DNA from 4 places in the Pelomonas margarita genome. Region 2 is predicted to be linked to each of the others. Evidence: predicted binding sites of a transcription regulator. Region 2 holds the regulator's gene; each other region holds the start of a gene.
What was found. The regulator sigma-54, encoded in region 2, starts transcription at its own class of promoters, with help from an activator protein. The targets are predictions, from matches to a motif close to TGGCANGNAANCTGCTTT.

Region 1: a site for sigma-54 is predicted at 1,183-1,200, ahead of ACG0Z3_RS10765 (EDSAP-1 family PEP-CTERM protein). Genes of this name have one in related genera too.
Region 3: a site for sigma-54 is predicted at 2,112-2,129, ahead of ACG0Z3_RS20340 (pilin). Genes of this name have one in related genera too.
Region 4: a site for sigma-54 is predicted at 2,416-2,433, ahead of ACG0Z3_RS13920 (ANTAR domain-containing response regulator). Genes of this name have one in related genera too.

What each region holds. Positions count from the first base shown of each region.
Region 1 covers NZ_JBIGHW010000004.1:475,032-480,150, reverse strand. The annotation lists gene ACG0Z3_RS10765 (EDSAP-1 family PEP-CTERM protein) at 66-1,130, opposite strand; gene prsT (XrtA/PEP-CTERM system TPR-repeat protein PrsT) at 1,285-4,080, opposite strand; gene prsR (PEP-CTERM-box response regulator transcription factor) at 4,306-5,119, opposite strand, start outside.
Region 2 covers NZ_JBIGHW010000009.1:148,325-153,443, forward strand. The annotation lists gene ACG0Z3_RS16695 (thiol:disulfide interchange protein DsbA/DsbL) at 1-629, shown strand, start outside; gene lptA (lipopolysaccharide transport periplasmic protein LptA) at 736-1,341, shown strand; gene lptB (LPS export ABC transporter ATP-binding protein) at 1,338-2,120, shown strand; gene ACG0Z3_RS16710 (RNA polymerase factor sigma-54) at 2,123-3,616, shown strand; gene ACG0Z3_RS16715 (hypothetical protein) at 3,626-4,108, shown strand; gene ACG0Z3_RS16720 (alpha/beta fold hydrolase) at 4,181-4,426, shown strand; gene ACG0Z3_RS16725 (hypothetical protein) at 4,522-4,911, shown strand; gene ACG0Z3_RS16730 (alpha/beta hydrolase) at 4,932-5,119, opposite strand, start outside.
Region 3 covers NZ_JBIGHW010000015.1:39,812-44,930, forward strand. The annotation lists gene ACG0Z3_RS20330 (PglL family O-oligosaccharyltransferase) at 1-95, opposite strand, end outside; gene ACG0Z3_RS20335 (O-antigen ligase family protein) at 146-1,519, opposite strand; gene ACG0Z3_RS20340 (pilin) at 1,601-2,065, opposite strand; gene ACG0Z3_RS20345 (MBL fold metallo-hydrolase) at 2,309-3,094, opposite strand; gene ACG0Z3_RS20350 (FHA domain-containing protein) at 3,251-3,916, opposite strand; gene ACG0Z3_RS20355 (Stp1/IreP family PP2C-type Ser/Thr phosphatase) at 3,966-4,763, opposite strand; gene ACG0Z3_RS20360 (serine/threonine-protein kinase) at 4,760-5,119, opposite strand, start outside.
Region 4 covers NZ_JBIGHW010000007.1:69,492-74,610, forward strand. The annotation lists gene ntrB (nitrate ABC transporter permease) at 1-183, opposite strand, end outside; gene ACG0Z3_RS13915 (CmpA/NrtA family ABC transporter substrate-binding protein) at 186-1,436, opposite strand; gene ACG0Z3_RS13920 (ANTAR domain-containing response regulator) at 1,785-2,405, opposite strand; gene ACG0Z3_RS13925 (TRAP transporter substrate-binding protein) at 2,780-3,772, opposite strand; gene ACG0Z3_RS13930 (sensor histidine kinase) at 3,941-5,119, shown strand, end outside.

The DNA.
Region 1 (5,119 bases), on a different contig from region 2:
TGGCAATGTGCACATCGAGTGCGCACTGGCGAACAGGCCAGCCAAGAGCTGGCCTGTTCAACCAATCACTGCTTGCGCGAGCGACGGCTCACAGCACCCAAACCCAGAAGTGCCAAACCAGCCAGGGCCAAGGAGCCCGGTTCAGGCACATGCAAGCGATCCACGGACGTCGTAGTCGTTGCCTGAAGCGAGAGCGAGTAGCTGCCGGCAGCCAGATTGGCAATCTTCAGGCCAAAACTCTTGAAGCTATCGAACGATGCGTCGTAACCAGACGGGTTGAACGACCGCGAGCGGGTCACGTTCAGGTTGCCGCCGTCATTCAATTCCGTGCAATTCGCAGCCACAACGTCGTCTTGATCCACGCAGTTGTTTGTGGCCGTGTTGCCCGATGGGTTCCAGGTCCACTCGTCGCCGGTGATGTTGTTGGAAAGCGTGAACGTCACATTGGAACCGGCAGAAGACGTGTAGACCCCGCCCGAACTTTCGGCGATGTTGCCCTTGAGGGTCAGCAGCGCCTCGAAGGAGACATACAAGTCGGTATCGCTGGTGGTAAAGATCGACGTCAGCAGCGTAGTCGTCGACTTAACCTCTGTGTTGGCCTTGGCCGTGCCGTTCACGTTCAGCAGCGACTCAGCAATCTGAACTGTGTTGGTCTTGGTGCCGTCCAAATTCACCAACTTGGCGGTCGTGATTTCCGAGTCCGCATTGCTGTAGCTCTGCGTGTTGTTCGAACCCAGGATGGCAAAGTTGTCTTCAGCACGCAGCGAAAGCAGGCCAGGTGCGTTTGCAACCTTGGCGCCCAAAATCGGACCGCCGCTGTTGTTGCAAAGAGTGCTCGGGCTCGGCAAAACCTGGCCCGTGCAAGAACCACCACCACTGTCAGTGGCAGTCACGCCACCGATGGGCGTGAAGGACGCCGTGTTCGTGAGGTTGAACGTGTAGTTCGAAGCCGCACCGACGTCGTTGATAGCCGTGTTGGCTGCGCCAGCCGGGACGATGCCGATATCCAGATCTTTGATTTCCAGCTTGGAAACAGCGTAGACATAAGCGCTGGCAGGCGCTGCGGCGAACAGAGCGGCGCAGGCGCTGGCGACTGCGGCGATCGTCTTGACTTTCGAATGCTTGATCATGATTCCGACCCTTGGCTAAACCGAGGCCGATTTGCCTCAGTGACACCCTTTAAAAGCACACACCGTGCCAGACGACGCAAGTCACTGTCCCGGTTAGATTTTTCCACAAGCATGTTGCGCTCATTTCGGCCACTGAAAAGAATTCCGACACCCGTCAGAGCGCAGCCCACAGTCGGGCAACTTCGGCATGAGCAGCAAAACGCACACCCATGTCCTTGAGGGGAGTCAGCTCCTTCTTGGCTGCAGCCTTGTCGCCGGCTTCGATCAAGAGCTTGGCCAGGTTCAGGCGCAGGATGCCGTTGTCCCCATCCAGGGTCACCGCACGCCGCTGAACCTCCAGCGCGCGCACCAGTTGCTTGTCGGCGGCCAACACCGCAGCCTGAGTGTCCAGATAGCCCGGGCTGTCGGGGCGCAACTTCAAGGCGCGTTCGACAAACGCCATGCCGCCCGACTTGCCCTGCCTTGCCATCGCATAGGCAATGTTGTTCAGCGCATCGCTGTTCTCGGGCAACAGCTCCACCACTCGACGGAACTGACGCTCGGCAACGTCAAACTGTTGCTGGCGCAGGGCGACGTCGCCCAGATAGGCCGGGAATCCGGCATCGCGGGGTTGAGCCTTGATCCAATCTTCCGCCCACTGCGCGGCCTCGCTGTCGCGCTTGGCACCGCGCAGCGCCATGTGCAGCTTGACCGCCAGGATGCTGGCCGGACGCGTCTTGAGCGCCTTGCGGTACACGTCGACCGCTTCGGCGGACTTGCCTTTTGCCAGGTGAATTTCAGCTTCGAGATCGAGGCCGGTGGTTTCGCTCGGACGCTGTTTTTGCACCTCCCGAGCCATGGCAATCGCTTCGTCCGCCCGACCCTTGGCAAGCGCAACCTTCACCAGCGCCTGCTGAGCCGGCAAATGTGTCGCGTCCAGCGACAACGCCTTCTTCAGGCTCTGCTCGGCAGCGGCCGCCTTGCCGGCCGCCACCTGCACACCAGCCAACCTCATGAAGGGGCGGACTGACTTGGGCTCCAGCGTCACCAGCTTGTTGAATGCGGCCAGGGCTTGCTCGATCTCGCCGGCGGCCGCTTCGGAACGTCCGAGCGCATCCAGCAGATCGGGCTCGTCCGGCAGCGCACTGATGGCCTCTCGGGCTGTCGCCTGAGCGGCCTTGATGTCCTTGGCGCCAAGTTGCAGTTCAATCAGCTGCAAGCGTGGCGCCGGTTCCGTCGGATTGCCGCGAATCGCCTGCGCCAACAGATCCGTGATCACGGCCGGCGAAGCACCCTCGGCCTGACTGAGCTTGGCCAGGGCCAGCAAGGCCTCCACGTGCTTGGGCTTGGCCTTGAGTAAGGCTTCGAAACGGCCCTTGGCCGCCACGAGATTCTGCTGGCGCAGGTCTAGCGCGGCATGACTGGCAACGGCAGGGAAAAAGGTGGGGTCGATGGCCAAAGCCTTGTCGAGACTCGCGCGGGCACTGGCGATATCACCCACCTGCACTTGAACCTTGGCGCGCAGGTTGTGGGGTAAGGGGTTCTTTGGCAACTTGGCTTCGATGGAATCGATGGCCTTCAACGCCTCCGGCAGTTCTTGATTGGCCAGCAGCAGGCTGATCAGGGCCAGATCGGCACTGGTCGCGACCCTGTCCTCGGCGGCTATCTTGCGCAGTGATGCCTTGGTTGCCGCATAGCCAGCAGTTCCCTGCCTGGCCAGTGCCAGCTTGGTCAGACTGGCGGTGTCGTTCGGGTTCAGCTTGACGGCCCGCTCAAACTGCGCGCGCGACGCCTCGAGATGCCCCTGCAGCAACTCGGCCTCACCCGCCAGCCCATGCACGAGAGCGCCAGCGCTGCCACTGACCAGCAAAGGCTGCAGCGTCGACAGGGCCTTGGCCGGTTCACCCATGCGCAGATAGGTCTGGGCCAGCGTCGTGCGCAAGCCCGGCTGGGCCGGCCGGATGCTGAGCGCTTTGCTGAGGGTACGCTCCGCCTGCAACAGGGCACCGGTGGCCAGTTGCACGTTGCCCGCCAGCTGCAACACGCTCACCTCCTCTGGCGCGCCTTTGAGCGCCAACTCGGACGCGGCAGCAGCTTTCTTGAGGTCGCCGCCGGCAAATGCCAGCTGGGCTTCCAGGTAACTGATCAACACCCGGTTGCCCGACGCCTTCTTCAGTTCGCTCAGCTGCTGCTCAGCCTCCTTCATCTCCTTGCGTGCAATCAGCAGCTCCACGCTCGCAGCCCGTGCCGACACGTGCGAGGGTTGGATCTCCAGCGCCTTCTGGAAAGCGGCCTGCGCCTTGGATGAATCCCGCCGCCCCAGCATCAACAACTCACCCTTCTGGAACCAGGCGGAGGCGTCATTCGGCGTCAGCGCCAGCACCCTGTCCGCCAGTGCCAGTGCCTCATCCGTGCGACCCTCGTAGCCGGCCAGCCTGGCCTGCAGCATCAACGCCTTCGGGTAGTCGGGCACTTTGGCTAGCGCCTGCGCAAGCGCAGCGCGGGCCTCGCCGGCCTTGCCGAGCGAGGCTTGCGCCGTGGCGATGGATGTCTTCAGGTCGGCAAATGTGGCTGCCTGCGAGGGACTCAATGCGGCGAACTCGTCCACCACGACCTTGTGCTGCCCAGCAGCCACCAGCGCCCGGGCCAACGGCGCCACCAACTCGTCCTGCGGATAGTTCAACTGCTGCGCCTTGCGCAGCTCGACAACGGCAGAAGCCGCTTCGCCGATCTCAAGCAACACGGAGCCGAGCATGAATCGCGCGCGCGCCACGTTGGGATCCTGGCTGAGCGCCTCCTTCAGCTGGATCATGGCGGCCTTGGTGTCGCCCTTCTTGACATAGCCGTCGGCCGATTCCACCAACTGATCGACGGTCATGCGACCACAGGCCGACAAAAGCACGGCGGCAAGCAGTGCCGGCAGCAAAGCCATCCGGCGCGCAGGGCGCCCTTGTTTTTTCAACGTTGTCATATTCAGAACTCCCAAAACCTTGAACTCAGCGCATGACCGACTCATCGGCGGCGCTCATTGCTGAACCGGGAAAACACCACCCACGCCCTCAATCGGGCTTGGCGCCAGCGGCTCGACGTGCGAATTCCACGCCCTCACGAAACCACTGCTGGCGGCAAAGCACGGCTGCGAAATCACTGCACCGCCGGAGCCCGGCGCGAACCCGAGAAGCCGGCGCAAGGCGCATCACTTGAGTTGCAGCCGATTCATCAGGTCATACAGCGTCGGCCGGCTCACGCCCAACAACTCCGCCGCGCGCAGGATGTTGCCGTCGGTACGCGCCAACGCGGTGATCACGGCCTGCCGCTCGGCAGCCTCGCGCACCGCTCGCAAATCCAGCGTCTCCGCGCCCTGCTCTTCCACTGAGATGCTGCGCAGGCCCAGGTCGAGCGCCGTGATGCGGTTCTCGTCCGCCATGATGACGGCCCGCTTGAGCATGTTCTGCAACTCACGGACATTGCCCGGCCAGCGGTGCGCCTCCAGCGCTCGCACGGCGTCGTCGGCCAGCGTCGGCGCCGCCCGGCGCATGTCGGCAGCAAAGCGGCGCGCGAATGCATGGGCCAGCAGCACCGGATCGCCAAGGCGCTCCCGCAGCGGCGGGATCTCGACCACGATCTCGGCAAGGCGGTAATACAGGTCCTCACGGAAGCGCCCATCGGCGATGCGTGCCTTCAAGTCCTGGTGTGTCGCCCCGACCACGCGCACGTCGATGGGGATCTCCTGACGCCCCCCCACCCGCTCGATGACACGCTCCTGCAGGAAGCGCAGCAGCTTGGCCTGCAAGGGCATCGGCAGATCGCCGATTTCGTCCAGCATCAGCGTGCCGCCGTTCGCGGTCTCGATCTTGCCGACGGTGGACTTGGTCGCTCCGGTGAAGGCGCCGCGCTCGTAGCCGAACAGCTCGCTCTCGAGCAGCGTCTCGGGGATGGCCGCGCAGTTGATGGCCACGAAGCGGCCTTTGCGTCTGGAGGCGTCGTGCAGGCCCTGCGCCAGCACCTCT
Region 2 (5,119 bases):
TGCTCGCCACCACACCCCTCGCGGGCACCGCCCTCGCCCAGGGCGGCCCGGTCGAAGGCCGGCACTACAACGTGCTGGCCCAGCCGCTGCCCACGGCGCCCGGCCGCATCGAGGTGATCGAGTTCTTCTGGTACGGCTGCCCGCACTGCTACGCCTTCGAGCCTCTGATCGAGCCCTGGGCCAAGCAGGTACCGGCCGACATCGCCTTCCGCAAGGCACATGTGGCCTTCCGCGCCAGCCTCAAGCCGCACCAGCGCATGTTCTATGCGCTCGAAGCCCTGGGCAAGGAAGCCCAGGCCCGGCCGGCCATCTTTGCCGCGATGCACCAGCAGGGTCAGAGCCTGGACGACCCCAAGGTGCAGGCCAAGTTCCTCGCCAACCTGGGCGTGGACGCGGCCAAGTACCTGGACGCCTACAACTCCTTCGGCGTGCAGACCAAGTGCACGCAGGCCGACAAGCTGTTCGACGCCTACCGCGCCGACGGTGTGCCCGCGCTGGGCATTGCCGGCCGCTTCATCACCTCGCCCACCATCGCCAGTGCCGGCCAGCGCCTGGCCGAGCACGAGTCGGGCCAGCGCGCGCTGCAGGTCGCCGACTTCCTGATCCAGCGCGTGCGCGCCAAGAAGTGAGCCCGGACGGCGCCGGCCGTCGCGGTACCCGCTGAGCCGCTTGCCGCGACGCAGAGGCTGAGGCGGCCGCCGCACCCATAGAATGGCCTGCAACTTCCGTGCCGCCATGCCTTTGCGCCTACTTCCCCTGCTGCTCGCCCTTGCTGCCGGCGCCGCCTTCGCGGAGAAGGCCGACCGCAGCAAGCCCCTCGTGTTCTCGTCCGACAAGCCGGGCCAGATCGACCAGGTCAACCAGCGCCTGGAGCTGGTTGGCAATGTCGTCGTCACCAAGGGCAGCCTGGCGCTGCGGGCCGAGAAGGTGGACGTGCGCGAGACCCGCGACGGCTACCACCAGGCCTATGCCAGCGGCACCAGCCAGCAGCCGGTGAGCTTCCGCCAGGCCCGCGACGTGCCCGGCGAGGCCATCGACGGCACGGCCGACCAGGTCGAGTACGACACACGCACGGAGGTCGTGCGCTTCATCGGCAATGCCCGCGTGCGCACCACGCGCGGCGCGATGGTCATGAACGAGATGGCCAGCGCGGTCATCATCTACAACAGCCGCACCGAGGTGGCCACGCTGGAAGGCGGCAGCGCCTCGCCCAACCCCAACGGCCGCACCCGCATCGTCGTGATGCCGCGCGCCGAGGCGGCCGACGACGCCAGCTCGGCGCCCGCGCCGACGCTGCCGCTGAAGCCGTCGACGACGCTGCAGCCGGGCAAGCCGTCGTGACCCGCAGCGTCGCCCAGACTCCGCCAGCCAGCTGCGGCGGCAGCCGGCTCGAGGCCGAAGGCCTGGCCAAGACCTATGGCGTGCGCAAGGTCGTCAAGAACGTGCACGTGCGCGTGGACTGCGGCGAGGTGGTGGGCCTGCTGGGCCCCAACGGCGCGGGCAAGACTACGAGCTTCTACATGATCGTGGGCCTGGTGCGATCGGACGCCGGCATCATCCGCATCGACGGCGCCGAAGTGCAGCGCCTGCCCATCCACTCGCGCGCCCGGCTGGGGCTGAGCTACCTGCCACAGGAAGCCTCCATCTTCCGCAAGCTGACCGTCGAGCAGAACATCCGCGCTGTGCTGGAGCTGCAGCAGGACGAGCGCGGCAAGGCGCTGTCCAAGGCCCGCATCGACGAGCTGCTCAACGGCCTGCTGCATGACCTGTCCATCGAAGGCCTGCGCGACAGCCCGGCACCGGCGCTGTCCGGCGGCGAACGGCGCCGCGTGGAGATCGCCCGTGCGCTGGCCACGCAGCCGCGCTTCATCCTGCTGGACGAGCCCTTCGCCGGCGTGGATCCGATCGCGGTGCTGGAGATTCAGCGCATCATCAGCTTCCTGAAGGGGCGCGGCATCGGCGTGCTGATCACGGACCACAACGTTCGCGAGACGCTGGGCATCTGCGACCGCGCCTACATCATCAGTGAGGGCGCTGTGCTCGCCGAAGGCACGCCCGACGAGATCGTGGCCAACGCCGACGTGCGCAAGGTCTACCTCGGCGAACACTTCCGGATGTAGCGGTGAAACAGACGCTGCAAGTCCGCCTCAGTCAGCACCTCGCGCTGACACCCCAGCTGCAGCAATCCATCCGGCTGCTGCAGCTGTCCACGCTGGAGCTGCACCAGGAAGTCGAGCAGATGCTGGCCGCCAACCCGCTGCTGGAGGCGGAAGAGGAGTTCAGCGTCAGCGCACCGGAGCTGGCCACCAACGCGCCCGCCGAGAGCGGCACCGAGGCCTCGGCCGGAGAATCCGACGGCGGTGAGGCCGCCGAGTTGTCCGGCGAGGATTTCGGCGGCACCGAGCGCGAGGACTGGGAGAACGGCACCGAGCGCGACGACTTCGACGGCATCCGCGAGCTGCCCAGCAGCAGCTCAGCCGGCAGCGACGACGACGGCGAGCGCGAGAGCCAGGAGTCCGCCGGCACGACGCTGGCCGAACACCTCGCCGAACAGCTGGCCGGCATGACGCTGTCGCGCGAGGACCGCGCCGCGCTGCACGTGCTCATCGAGTCGCTGAACGAAGACGGCTACCTGGAAGACACGCTGGAAGAGCTGGCCGCGGCGCTGGTGCCCGACGACGACGAGGACTGCGAGCAACTGCTGGACCACCTGCGCATCGCGCTGCGCCTGCTGCAGAGCCTGGACCCCGCCGGCATCGGCGCCCGCGACCTGGCCGAGTGCCTGACGCTGCAATTGCGCGCACTCCCTCGCAGCGTGCCCCAGGTCATCGCACTGCGCATCTGCCAGGGTCACCTGGAGCTGCTGGCCCGCCGCGACATGCGCCGCCTGATGAACGAGACGGGCGCCGACGAGGCCACGCTGCGCGAGGCCCAGGCGCTGATCACGCGGCTGGAGCCCAAGCCCGGCCGGCGCTTCGCGCAGGGCGCCAGCGCGGCCATCGTGCCCGACGTCATCGTGCGCAAGGTGGGCCGCGAGTTCCGCGTCATGCTCAACCCCGAGGTGGCGCCCAAGCTGCGCATCAACGAGCTCTATGCCAACGCGCTGCGCGCCACGCGCGGCGGCATCAGCAACTCGCCACTGGGCGGGCAGCTGCAGGAGGCGCGCTGGTTCATCAAGAACATCCAGCAGCGCTTCGACACCATCCTGCGCGTCAGCCAGGCCATCGTGGAGCGCCAGCGAGGCTTCTTCACACACGGCGAGCTGGCCATGAAGCCGCTGGTGCTGCGCGAGATTGCCGACGAGCTGGGCCTGCACGAGTCCACTATTTCGCGCGTGACGACGGCCAAGTACATGGCCACGAGCTGGGGCACCTTCGAGCTGAAGTACTTCTTCGGCTCGGGGCTGAGCACCGAGGCCGGCGGCGAGGCCTCCAGCACCGCCGTGCGCGCGCTCATCAAGCAGTTCGTCGCGGCCGAGGACACCAAGAAGCCGCTGTCAGACAGCGCGCTGGCCGCCATGCTGGACGAACAAGGCATCCAGTGCGCGCGGCGCACGGTGGCCAAGTACCGCGAGGCGATGAAGATCGCGCCCGCCAACCTGCGCAAGGCGCTGTAAGGAGCTCGCATGATCCGCAACCTGTGCACGGCGCTGCTGCTGAGCAGCTGTGGCGGCATGGCCTGCGCTGCCGGCGCACAAGACCTGACCGGCGACGTCAAGACCTGCCGCCAGCAAGTGGACGCCGCGAGCCGGCTGCGCTGCTATGACGCGATCAGCCTGCCCGCAGATGCGCCAGCGGCCACGACCAAATCCGTCGCGCACGCAGCCGAGGCGGTCGCGAAATTCGGCCAGGAGGCCGTCAAGCCGCCCGCCGGCAACCCGCCAGCACTGCAGCAGGTCGAGAGCCGCATTCGCGGTCGCTTCCAGGGCTGGCGGCCGAACCAGCGCATGGAGCTGGAGAACGGCCAGGTCTGGCGCATCGCCGATGACAGCGAGGCGCTGTACGACCTGCAAGACCCCAAGGTGGTCGTGCATCGAGGCCTTTTTGGCGCTTACTTCCTGGAGATCGACGGCGTGCCCTTCCAGGTCCGCGTGGTGCGGGCCCGCTGACGTCACGGCCGTGCAAGCTCGCCGCCTTGAGGCGAGCTGCCGTAGCCCACGTCCATCGCGCTGCGGCGCGTCATGCAGCGCCACCCGCACGCCGTGCAGGGCATGGAGGCCGGCGCCAAGGCCAACTACGACGGCATCGAGGCCTTCTTCCACGCCGACTTCCGCAAGGATCTGAAGAAGGTGAACGTGCCGACACGGGTCATCCACGGTGCCGATGACCAGATCGTGCCCCTCGAGACGATGGCCGTGCGACAGCCAAGCTGGTCAAGGGCGCTCGCGGCCCGCACGGCATCACAGACACGCACAAGGACCGGCTGAACCAGGACCTGCTGGGCTTCGCGCGCCAGTGAGCTCGCGTTGAGGGGCTCGGCGGGCAGTGAGAATGCGTGGTTAAAAAAGGAGCCGAGAAAACAATGAAAGTCGCATACATCGCCCTCTTGGCCCTGCCCGTGCTGACCGGCTGCGTCAGCATCGAGCTGCCCGGCGTGGTCTCCGACACGGCCAAGGTGGCCAAGGACACCTACAAGTCGGTCACCAGCAAAAAAGCGCCGCCGGAAACGCCCAAGCCGGCTGTCGCCCCCGCCAACAGCGTGGCCAATACCTACGTGGGCCTTGAAAGCCAGACCCCGGCCGAGATCAAGCAGCTCTGCGTGGACGAGGCCGCAGCCAAGCTGTTCAAGGCCCATGGCAAGACGGTGGCCTACACCGTGACCGAGAACACCCTTTCGGCGATCAACAACGCGATCGCGGCGAACTGCCGCATCACCGTCAACAAGCCCGGCCCGACGACGACGGCCGAGTAGGCCTCCGCAGGCGCCTGACGTCAGTCTTTGGACGGCCCCGTCTCCGGCGCCAGCGGCTCGAACACGAAGCGCATGCCGCGCGTGTAGCTCTCGGCCTTGGTGCCGGCATGGCGTTCGCCATCGATGGTGCGGTTCTGGAACACCAGGCCAGGATGCTTCAGCGTCGGCAGCAGCGCTTGGTAGCGCTGGATGCCAGCCAGGAATCCAG
Region 3 (5,119 bases), on a different contig from region 2:
TGGTTGAAGGCCAGCAGCGGGGGTAGGAGCGTGGCCAGCGCGATAGCGGGGATGCTCGTATCGGCCAATGCGGCCGGGGACCTGGAACCGGTCATGTGCGGTCAATCGGAGGTTGTGACCCGCAATGCGCGGGATAGCGGCCGCCTCAGAGCCAGCCTTGTTGCCAGAACCGCGGACGCGGCTTCTGGTCGGCAGTCGTGACCGGGCTGAGGTCGGAAATGCGCGGCGGATCGTACTGCCATTGCTGCCAGGTCACGGCTGCCAGCCAGAGCTGCACCGTCATCAGCGGCAGCATGGGCAGCAGGCTTGCGCGCCTGCGCTGCGACAGGGCCGTCGTGTGCGGGAGTTCGGCCCACAGTAACCCATAAACCAACGCGATCCAGACCTGCGATACCGGCATCACGAAGTTGCCTGAGAAACCCGCATCCACCAAGGCGGCGACGATCGCGGCGCCCAGCGCAGCTGTCATTCCGTGTTGTGTCGAGCGGGTCTGCCGTAACGTTGTCGAGGCCCGCCACAGCGGCAGCAGCAGCAGGGCCAGAAGTAGGAGCAGCGACGGCAGCCCGAACTCGGCAGCCCATTGCAGATAGAGGTTGTGTGGGTGCGCGCCTTTCGGGTGAGCCAGCGCGGCGAAATGCATGGGGCCGGCGCCGAGCCACGGGTGGGCCTGGATCTGTTCCAGCGCCGCAGACAGAAGAAGGTCGCGGGAATGACTGCTGCCGAGCTCTTGCACACTCGCGAACTGGCCTGCCCAGTTCCGGTTCAGCAAGCGCGGCAAGGCGACGAAGAGCGACAGATGCAGCCCCGCCCCCAGCAGCGCGCTCAGTGCCAGTCGGCGCCACAGGGCCGTGGCCCCGACGCATGCGCACCAGACGGCGGCGACAGCCAGCGCCAGCAGGCTGGCCCGCGCGAGGTCCATGAACAGCCAGGCGAAGTGCAGCGATGCCACGCCCAGCGCAACACGTCGCCGCTTTTGGCCAGGGGCTGCCACAGACCAGCCCAGCAGCACAGGCACAGCCAGCGTCTGGGCGTGGTTGAAGAAGCGTGGGTTGTCGAAGCCCAGATGCAGCATGCGCGCGTTCAGCGGCGCCCCTTCGGCGAGCGCTGCAGCATAGATGCCGAGGGTCAACGTGAAGTACGCGCAGCTAGCGGCTAGCAGCGCGTCGTAGACCCATCCGACCGCCGCGCTTCGTGCCGCGCGGTACGCCTGGCGTGCCACGACGGCCAAGCCCAACAGCAGCGCCACCTCTTGAGCCGCAGCGCCGAACTGCGCTGCCGTCAGTAGCGACCCTAGCGCTAGAGTCAGGCTGGCGGCGCCACAGCCCAATAGTGACCGGTGCTTCGTCCATTCAGGTACCGCCGGCGAGAACAGGGCGAGGCTGGTCACGACAGCCAGCAAGCCCACTTGCAGGAGCCGGCTGCCGTCGTGGCTGGAGACCGCAAACGGCAGCAGTGGCGCGACAGCCAGATAGGTGATGCTGGCGGCAAGCGCTGCAGTGGCGGGCGTGTCGCGTTCCATGGTTGGTAGTGACGTGGCGCGGCGGCGCTGTAAAACTGAAAAAGGGGCCTAAGCCCCTTTTCTGTTTCAAACCTCGGCAGGTCAGGTGCCGGCGTTGTTCTTCTTGAGCGATTCGATGAGAACCGTATTGTCGGTACCAGTGATGGTCGTATCGGTGTTCCAGATCACGGCGTCGCCGACGACGTTCGCGACCTTGAACGTGATCGTCTTGCCAGCGGTGTCTTTGCCGATGTCATTCAGCGTCAGGGTGATGTCGCCGTCTACCACGGCCACCGAAGCGACTTCCTTGGTAGCCACGGTAGCGGGAATGCCATTCGTGCTGAGGTTGCAGCCGGTCTTGACACCGCCCTTTTCTTGGATGCACAGCGCGACAGCGCTCTTGTACGCATCGCCCACGGTGATCGCGTTGGCCGCCTTGGCGCGCGACGTGTAGGTGCGGTACTGCGGCAGCGCCACAGCGGCCAGGATGCCGATGATGGCCACGACGATCATCAGTTCGATCAGGGTGAAGCCCTTCTGGGCTTGGGTGCGTGCGTTCAGTTGCATGTCAGTACTCCAGGGAGAGGGGTTGGGGGTGAGGACAGTCCCCTTGAATGCAGGGCGCGTGCCAGCTTTTTGAGGGCCTGGGCGCGTGCAAAAGCGCACGATTGACGGCCCAGTTCGGCGGGCGCTGACAAAAATCGTCACTTCGCGCTGCCGCGTTTTGTCAGATGGGCGGATTGGGGCAAGAAACGTCAGGCATGAAAAACGGCGCCGAAGCGCCGTGGGTGTAACCGAGCTCACGCGCTGTTACAGCGACATCACCTGGCCCGCCTGCAGGGCGGAGATGCGGTGTGGGCTGTCCAGCCGCTGCACGCCCTGCATGACGGCATCCATCTCACCGGGCTTGATGTGCGTGATGCGCACATCCACGCTGCCGTCGAGGTGGCTCAGTTCCTGGCCGAGGTCGGTGGGGCACAGGTGTTGGCTGACATGGGCCAGCGCGATCTCGTCGTCGCTGAACGCGGTCTCGATGACGAGGTGGGACAGCCGCAGTTCCGCCAGCCGGCGCCACAAGGCCGGGTTGGGGCCGGTGTCGCCGGTGAACACCCAGTGTGCGTGGCCGCTGGCCGGGCCGCCGTCCACGGCAAAGCCGACGGCGGGCACGGTGTGGACCGCCGACAGCACCTCCACGAAGCGGCCGCCCAGTGCAAGCCGGTCGCCCACCTGGAAGGGGTGCAGGCTCAGCACCGGGGCCTCGCGGCTGGGCAGGCGGGTGAAGTCGGGCCAGATGGCGCCGTTGAAGACGTGTTGCTGCAGCGCGGCCAGGGTTTCGGGCAGCGCGTGGACCTGGATGGGCGGGCGGCCGGCCGCAGCGCGCAGGCGCAGCACGGCGTCGGCCAGCAGCGGGATGCCCAGCACATGGTCCAGGTGGGAGTGCGTGAGCAGGATGTGGTCTATGGCGGCCAGCGCGTCCAGCGGCAGGTCGCCCACGCCGGTACCGGCGTCGATGAGGACATCGTCGTCCAGCAGGAAGGCAGTGGTCTTGCAGCCGGCGGCGATGGCGCCGGAGCAGCCCAGGACGCGGATGTTCATGCGGTGCGGTGGCTCGGGATCGGTGGCCTCGCAGTGTGCGAGGTGGAGCCAAGAATGTACGCACCCGTCCCCGGGGGCTGTCGGTCGGAATACCGGGTTGGGGCCATCCCCGGCGTGAGGATGTCACGCCGCCGCTGGGGCTGGCGGCGTGCGCCCTCAGCCCTGCACGAATTGCATCTGCGTGCCGGCCAGTTCGATGAGGTCGCCGGTGCGCAGCGCCATGGATTCGCCGGTCAGCGGGATGCCGTTGACGCTGGGGCGCTGGGCGCCTTCGACGTGGGCGAACACATAGCCGGTGGGGCGCTTGGTGATGGAGGCCACCTGCACGCCGGGCTTGCCCAGCGTTGTGACGACCTTGGTCAGCGCGACCTCGCGGCCCGCCGCCGCGCCGGTCAGCACTTTGATGGCTGCGGGGCCGACGGCGGGAGCGCCACCGCCCAGGCCGCCGAAGGAGGAGCCGGTGCCGGCACTGCCGCCGAGGCCGGGCACGGCCGCGCCCGGCTTGAGGATCATGGTCTTCTCGTAGTCGCCGCCGTCATTGAGCAGGAACTTGATCTTGTACTTGCCGATCTCGACGGTGTCGTTGTCCGCCAGCAGCTGCTTCTTGATCGCCTTGCCGTTGATGTAGGTGCCGTTGGTGGAGTTGAGGTCTTCGATGAAGACGTCGTTGCCCACCATCTGCAGCACGGCGTGCTCACCCGAGACGGCCAGGTTGTCGATGACGATGTCGTTGTAGGGACGCCGACCCAGTGTGGTCTTGTCCTTGGTGATCTGCACCTCCTTGATCACGACGCCGTCGAGCGAAACCACCAGTTTGCCCATGAATGACCTCAAGTTCTGTTGTTCGTGCCGCGACTCTCAGGCGGGGATGTCAGTTGCCGCCACGCCGTCCGAAGGGCCACCAGCCCCGCCCTTCGGTGCGTTGACGGCCCTCCGCGCGGGCCAGGATGAGAGCGATGTTATCGCGGCCGCCATGGTCATTGGCCGCATTGATCAGTGCCTGCGCCGCCTCCGGCAGCGTTGCGTGCGCATTGAGCAACGCAGCGATGCTGTCGTCCGGCAGCATGTCGGACAGGCCGTCGGAGCAGAAGAGGTAGGTGTCGCCCGCTTGCACCTCGTGCAGGTGCAACTCCATCAGAACTGTGTCTTCGACACCCACGGCGCGCGTGACGAGGTTCTTGTTGGTGGAGTAGGCCGCCTCTTCTACGGTCAACAGGCCGGCGTCGATCTGTTCCTGCAGCAGCGAGTGGTCGCGCGTGATCTGGGTGAACTGGCCGGCGCGCAGACGGTAGCCGCGTGAGTCGCCGACGTGGCCCAGCAGCAGGCCTTCGGGGCGGAACACGCCCAGCACCAGCGTCGTGCCCATGCCGGCGTACTGCGGGTTGGTGTTGGCGGCGTTGAAGATGGCACGGTTGGCGTTGTCCACGCAGATGTCCATCGCGCGCTTGACTTCTCCGGCACGGGCCTCGCGGCCGGCGTCCTTGAGCCAGCGCCCGAGCTCGGTGCTGATGAAGCCGGTCAGCATCTGGCTGGCGACCTCGCCGGCGTTGTAGCCACCCATGCCGTCGGCCAGCACCGCCAGGCCGGCGGCTTCGTCCAGCGCGACCGAGTCTTCGTTGTTGTCGCGCGCGCGGCCCACGTCGGTGGCGCTGAAGAACTCCAGGATCATGAGGCTCGGGCGGGGTCTTGGGGCTCGTGGGGCTCGCCGGCAGGCGCGGAGGAGCGGCGATTCTGCCCTGCTTCCTCTGGCGTCAAGCGCAGTGTTTGTGCGAAGGCTTCATCCTGGGGACGGGCGGCCCCGGGTTCGCTGGCGGCCGGCTCGGCCTGCAGGTCCATGATGAGCACAGCCTCCAGGTCGCGCGCCATCTGTTCCCCGCTGGGGTAGCGCAGCTCCGGGCGCTTCTCCAGGGCCACGGTCAGCACCAGCGCCAGCGATTCGGGCAGGCTGGGGCGGTGAATCCTCACGTCGGGCGCGGACTCGGTGGCGATCTGCTGCATCAGCCTTGCCATGGAGTCGCTCTGGTG
Region 4 (5,119 bases), on a different contig from region 2:
CAGCACCGGTGGCAGCACGCGCAGCGCCAGGCCGCGACCGTCGAACGGCCGCCGGGGCGGCTTGACCTTGGGCTGCTCGGCGGCCGGGCTGGCGGGGCGGCTGACTGCGGCCACCGGCGTGGTAGCCGCGCTGGCGGCGGGCGAGGCGGTGTCCCGCGGCGAATGGAAAACTGCTGAAACCATGATCAGGCCGCCTTGATCTTGAAGCTGTCGGCGTACTTCGCCGGGTCCTTGCCGTCCCACACCACGCCGTCCATCAGCTTGGCGGTGCGGAAGTCACTCTTGGGGATGCTGATGCCGAGGGCGCCGGCCGCCTGCTTGTAGAGCGCCGTCTGGTTGATCTGCTTGGCCACGCCCAGGTAGTCGGGGTGGCTCTTCAGCAGGCCCCAGCGCTTGTGCTGGGTCAGGAACCACATGCCGTCCGACAGATACGGGTAATTCACCGCGCCGTCGTTGAAGAACTTCATGTGGTTGGGATCGTCCCAGGTCTTGCCCAGGCCGTTCTGATAGCGACCCAGGATGCGCTGGTTGATCGCATCGACGCCGGTGTTGATGTAGGCCTTCTGCGCCACCGTCTCGGCCATCTTGAGCTTGTTGGACAGGCTGGCGTCGATCCAGCGGCTGGCCTCCAGCACGGCCATGATCACGGCGCGGCAGGTGTTGGGGTACTTCTTGACGAACTCTGCCGTCGTGCCCAGCACCTTCTCGGGGTGGTCCTTCCAGATGTCCTGCGTCGTGTTGGCGGTGATGCCGATGCCGTCCATGATGGCGCGGTGGTTCCAGGGCTCGCCGACGCAGAAGCCGTCCATGTTGCCCACGCGCATATTGGCCACCATCTGCGGCGGCGGCACGGTGATGAGCTTGGCGCCAGACAGCGGGTTGATACCCGCGGCGGCCAGCCAGTAGTGCATCCACATCGCGTGCGTGCCGGTCGGGAAGGTGCCGGCGAAGGTGTACTCACGCGGGTTGGCGGCCATCACCTTGGCCAGCGACGGGCCGTCCACGGCGCCCTTGTCGGCCAGTGCCTTGGCCAGCGTGATGGCCTGGCCGTTGTTGTTCAGGTTCATCAGCATGGCCATGTCCTTCTTGGGACCGCCCAGGCCGAGATGCACGCCGTAGATCAAGCCATACAGCACGTGCGACATGTCCAGCTCACCGTTGACCAGCTTGTCACGCACGCCGGCCCACGAGGCTTCCTTGGTGGGAATGATCTTGATGCCGTACTTCTTGTCGAAGCCCAGCACGGAGGCCATCACGACGCTGGCGCAGTCGGTCAGCGGGATGAAGCCGATCTTGACTTCTTCCTTTTCAGGCTTGTCGGAGCCCTGCGCCCAGGCGCCACCGGCAAGGCCGGCGAAGGGCAAGGCGGCCGCGGCGGCGAGCAGGCTGCGGCGCTGCGGGTTGGGCGTGGTCGTCGAGTTATCGAAGGCGGTCATCACGGGCTCCTGAGTCAAGCTGGGCTCAACGCCGTCGCGGCCACGCTCTCGCCCACGCTGGCGGACAGCGAGAGCGCAATGGGGGAGGTCGGACGCCGTTGTCCCGAAGTGCCAACCGAGTCAATGCCGGCTGGCCCGAGAGGCCTGCGCCATTGCAGGCCTCACCCTTCTTTGAGCAGGTTGCGTGCCAGCTTTTGCATGCCGCTGGCGCCCTGCTTTCGCACGCGCTTGGCGCCATGCGGCCGCCCCGGCGTGCGGTTTGCGCAATGCCGGTGCGTCCTGGGGTCGTGATTCTTGGTGCGTGGCGCCCCAAGGCGGCGAAGGCGCGCAATCGCGGTGCGCGCCGGGCTACTGGCGCGGGCGCAGCAGCTGGTCGGCGTCGATGAGGCGCGAGGCCACGCTGGCCAGCGTCTGGCCGCCCGTCATGGCCAGCTGACGCAGGCGCTGGAAGGCAGCCTCCTCGTCCAGCCCCTGCTCGCGCATCAGGATGCCGCGCGCGCGCTCCACCAGCTTGCGCTCGGCCAGCTGGGTCTGGGTGTGGCGCAGCTCGGCGTGCAGCGCCTGGTCATGCTCGAAGCGGGCCAGCGCCAGCTGCAGCAGCGCGCCCAGGCGCTGTGGCGGCAGCCCGGCCAACTGCAGTGCGCTGACGCCGGCCTGCAGCGCCGCGCGCATCTGCGCGGACGACATCTGCTCGGCCACCAGCAGCACCGGCCGTGGCTGGCGGGCCTGCGCCTCGGACAGCTGCGCCAGCAGCGCCGGCGTGGGCTGCTCGCAGTCGATCAGCAGCAGCTCCGGCGCCTGGCGGGCCAGCGTGAGCGCCAGCGCATCGGGCTCGGCCACGAGGTCCAGCACATCGACGAGCTGGCAGCGCAGCCGGATCAGTTCCAGGCGGATGACCGGGCTGCGGCGCTGGCCGGCGTCCGCCAGCAGCACGCGCAGGCCCGGCAGGGGGAATGGGGGCGTGTCCATGCACGAACGTAGTGCAAAAAGCGTGCCTTGGTGCGGGGCGTTGCACCGCTGCCCCAGGAACGCGAGGGCGCTGGGCTTGCCGGTCATGTCGATCTCTTACAGCAGTTCGCCGCTGGACTCAGCGCTTTACGCCGAAGGCCACCTTCAGCGCCTCGTTGTCCAATACGGCCTCGGCCAGCAGCTTCTTGAGCCGCCTGTTCTTGGCTTCCAGCTCACACGCTCAGAGGCGATTTCCGGGTCGCTTGCGCGAACACAGGGCAGCTGCTGCCACCTTCCCGCGAACTATGAGCTTTCCGGCCCAAGAGTTCGAAGGGAACCACGGGCCGTTGAACCTTCGTGTAGCTGAACCGTCTGTAGTCCGACGTGGTGACCTCTCAAGGCGGCACGAAGCCCGCCGCCCGGTAGGCGGCCGTGATGGTGGCCTGCCCCAGCCGCGAGCGCATCTCCTGGTGCACCGGCATCAGCGCCTCGCGCCAGGCCTCCAGCTCGGCCGGCGTCAGCATGTGCATGCGCGTGCGGCCGCTGGCGCGGATGGCCTTGAGCGCCGCCTCGTTCTCGCTGGAGGCAATGGCGTTGGCGTAGGCCGTGGCCTCTTTCAGCGCGCCGTCCAGCGCGGCGCGCACATCGGCCGGCAGGCCGTCCCAGAACTTCTTGTTGACGATGACCGCATAGGCCAGATGCCCGTGGTTGGATAGCGTCATGTGCTTCTGCAGCTCGTGGATCTTCTGCGTCAGGAAGTTGCTGGGCACGCCCTCGGTGCCGTCCACCAGCCCGGTCTGCAGCGCCTGGCGCAGCTCGCTGAAGGCCATCACCTGCGGGATGGCGCCCAGTGCGCGCATCTGCGCGTCCAGCACCTTGCTGGACTGGATGCGCATCTTCAGCCCCTTGAAGTCGCTCACCTGGCGCAGCGGCCGGTTGGCGCTCATGATCTGGAAACCGTTGTCCCAGTAGGCCAACCCCTTGATGCCCTTGGCCTCCAGCCGGCGCAGCAGCTCCGCACCCAGCGGGCCGTCGGTGACGGCGCGGAAGGCCTCGGTGTCCTTGAACAGGAAGGGCAAGTCGAAGACCTCGAACTCCTTGACCCCCAGCGGCCCGAACTTGGCCAGCGACGGCGCCAGCATCTGGACGCTGCCCAGCTGCAAGGCCTCCATCTCCTCCTTGTCCTTGTAGAGCTGGCTGTCGGGGTAGACCTCCACGCGCACGCGGCCGCCCGTGCGCGCCTCGGCCAGCGCCTTGAAGCGCAGCGCCGCCTTGCCCTTGGGCGTGTCGGGCGCCACCACGTGGCTGAATTTGATGACGATGGGCGCCTGCGCGCGGCCGGCCCCGGGCAGGGCCAGTGCGGCGGCCAGCAGATGACGGCGCAGCATGGCGGTCTCCTTGTCTTGTGGCGTGATTTTGGGCGCGCGCCTGCGGGGGGCCGCTGTGGAGTTCCACATCGCCGCCCGCGCCCGGACTTCTTAGACTGCCGGCATGACCGCCGCGCCCCACCGCCACCGGCCCGCCTGCCCCCGCCCGGCCGGCCCGGGGGCGCTGCCATGAACGCCCTCACCCGCCACCTGTGGCTGGCGCCGCTGGCGCTGTCGCTGGTCTTCGTGCTGGGCGTGCTGGCCTGGGTGCGGGCCAATGGCATCGAGGAGCGCGAGACGCAGCGCCAGACGCTGATCTCCGACGCCCTCAGCACCGAGGTCCAACTGCGCGGCCGCATCGACGAGGAGCTGGCCCACCTGCGCCAGCTGGCCGCGGCGCTGGCCGGCCGCCCACCCAGCGCCGCGCTGCTATCGGCGCAGCCCGAGGTCAACGCCGGCCTGCGCCGGCTGTGGCAGTCGGTCACCTGGCTGGACGCACGCAACCGCGTGCTGGCCGAAGTGCCGGCCCAGGCCACCGCCAGCCGCTACGAGGACGGCCTGTCGCTGCACCTGACCGCGCCGGTCGGGCCCGACGGCGTACTCGTGGTGCGCTATGCGCCCGCGCTGCTGCTCAAGCTGGGCGTGCCCTGGTGGCTGGCCCGCAAGTACGACCTGCAGCTGGTGGACAGCGCCGACCAGGTCATCGCCTCCAGCACCGAGTCGCCGCTGCGCGCCGCCCAGGGCGTGCGGCCCAGCTACCGCGTGGCGCTGACCGGCCCGCTGCGCGCCAGCCCGCTGGCCGAGGCCACGCTGGCCGACGCGGCGCTGGAGCTGACGCTACGCGAGCCGCTGCCCGACGGCGTGCGGCCGCTGGCGCTGGTGCTGGTGGCCGGCTTCCTGCCGCTGATCGCCGTGGCCAGCTGGCTGCTGCGGCGGCAGATGCGCCGCGTGCAGCGTGCCGAGATCGCCGGCCGCACCGAGGCCGCCTGGCGCCGCGCGATGGAGGACTCGGCCCTCGTGGGCCTGCGCGCGCGCGACTTCGACGGCCGGCTGCTCTACGTGAACCGCACCTTCTGCGAGATGGTGGGCGTGCCCGCCGAGCAAATGGTGGGCAAGCTGCCGCCCATGCCGTACTGGCCGCCCGACGCGCTGGACGAGCTGACCGAGCGCAACCGCCGCAACCTGGCCGGCGGCGCGCCGCGCGAGGGCTTCGAAGCGCGCTGGCAGCACGCCTCGGGCCGCCCGGTGGAGGTGATGGTGTTCGAGTCGCCGCTGGTGGACGCCGCCGGGCGCCAGATCGGCTGGATGGGCTCCATCCTGGACATCACCGAGCGCAAGCGGCTGGAGGAGCGCGAGCGCCGCGAGGTC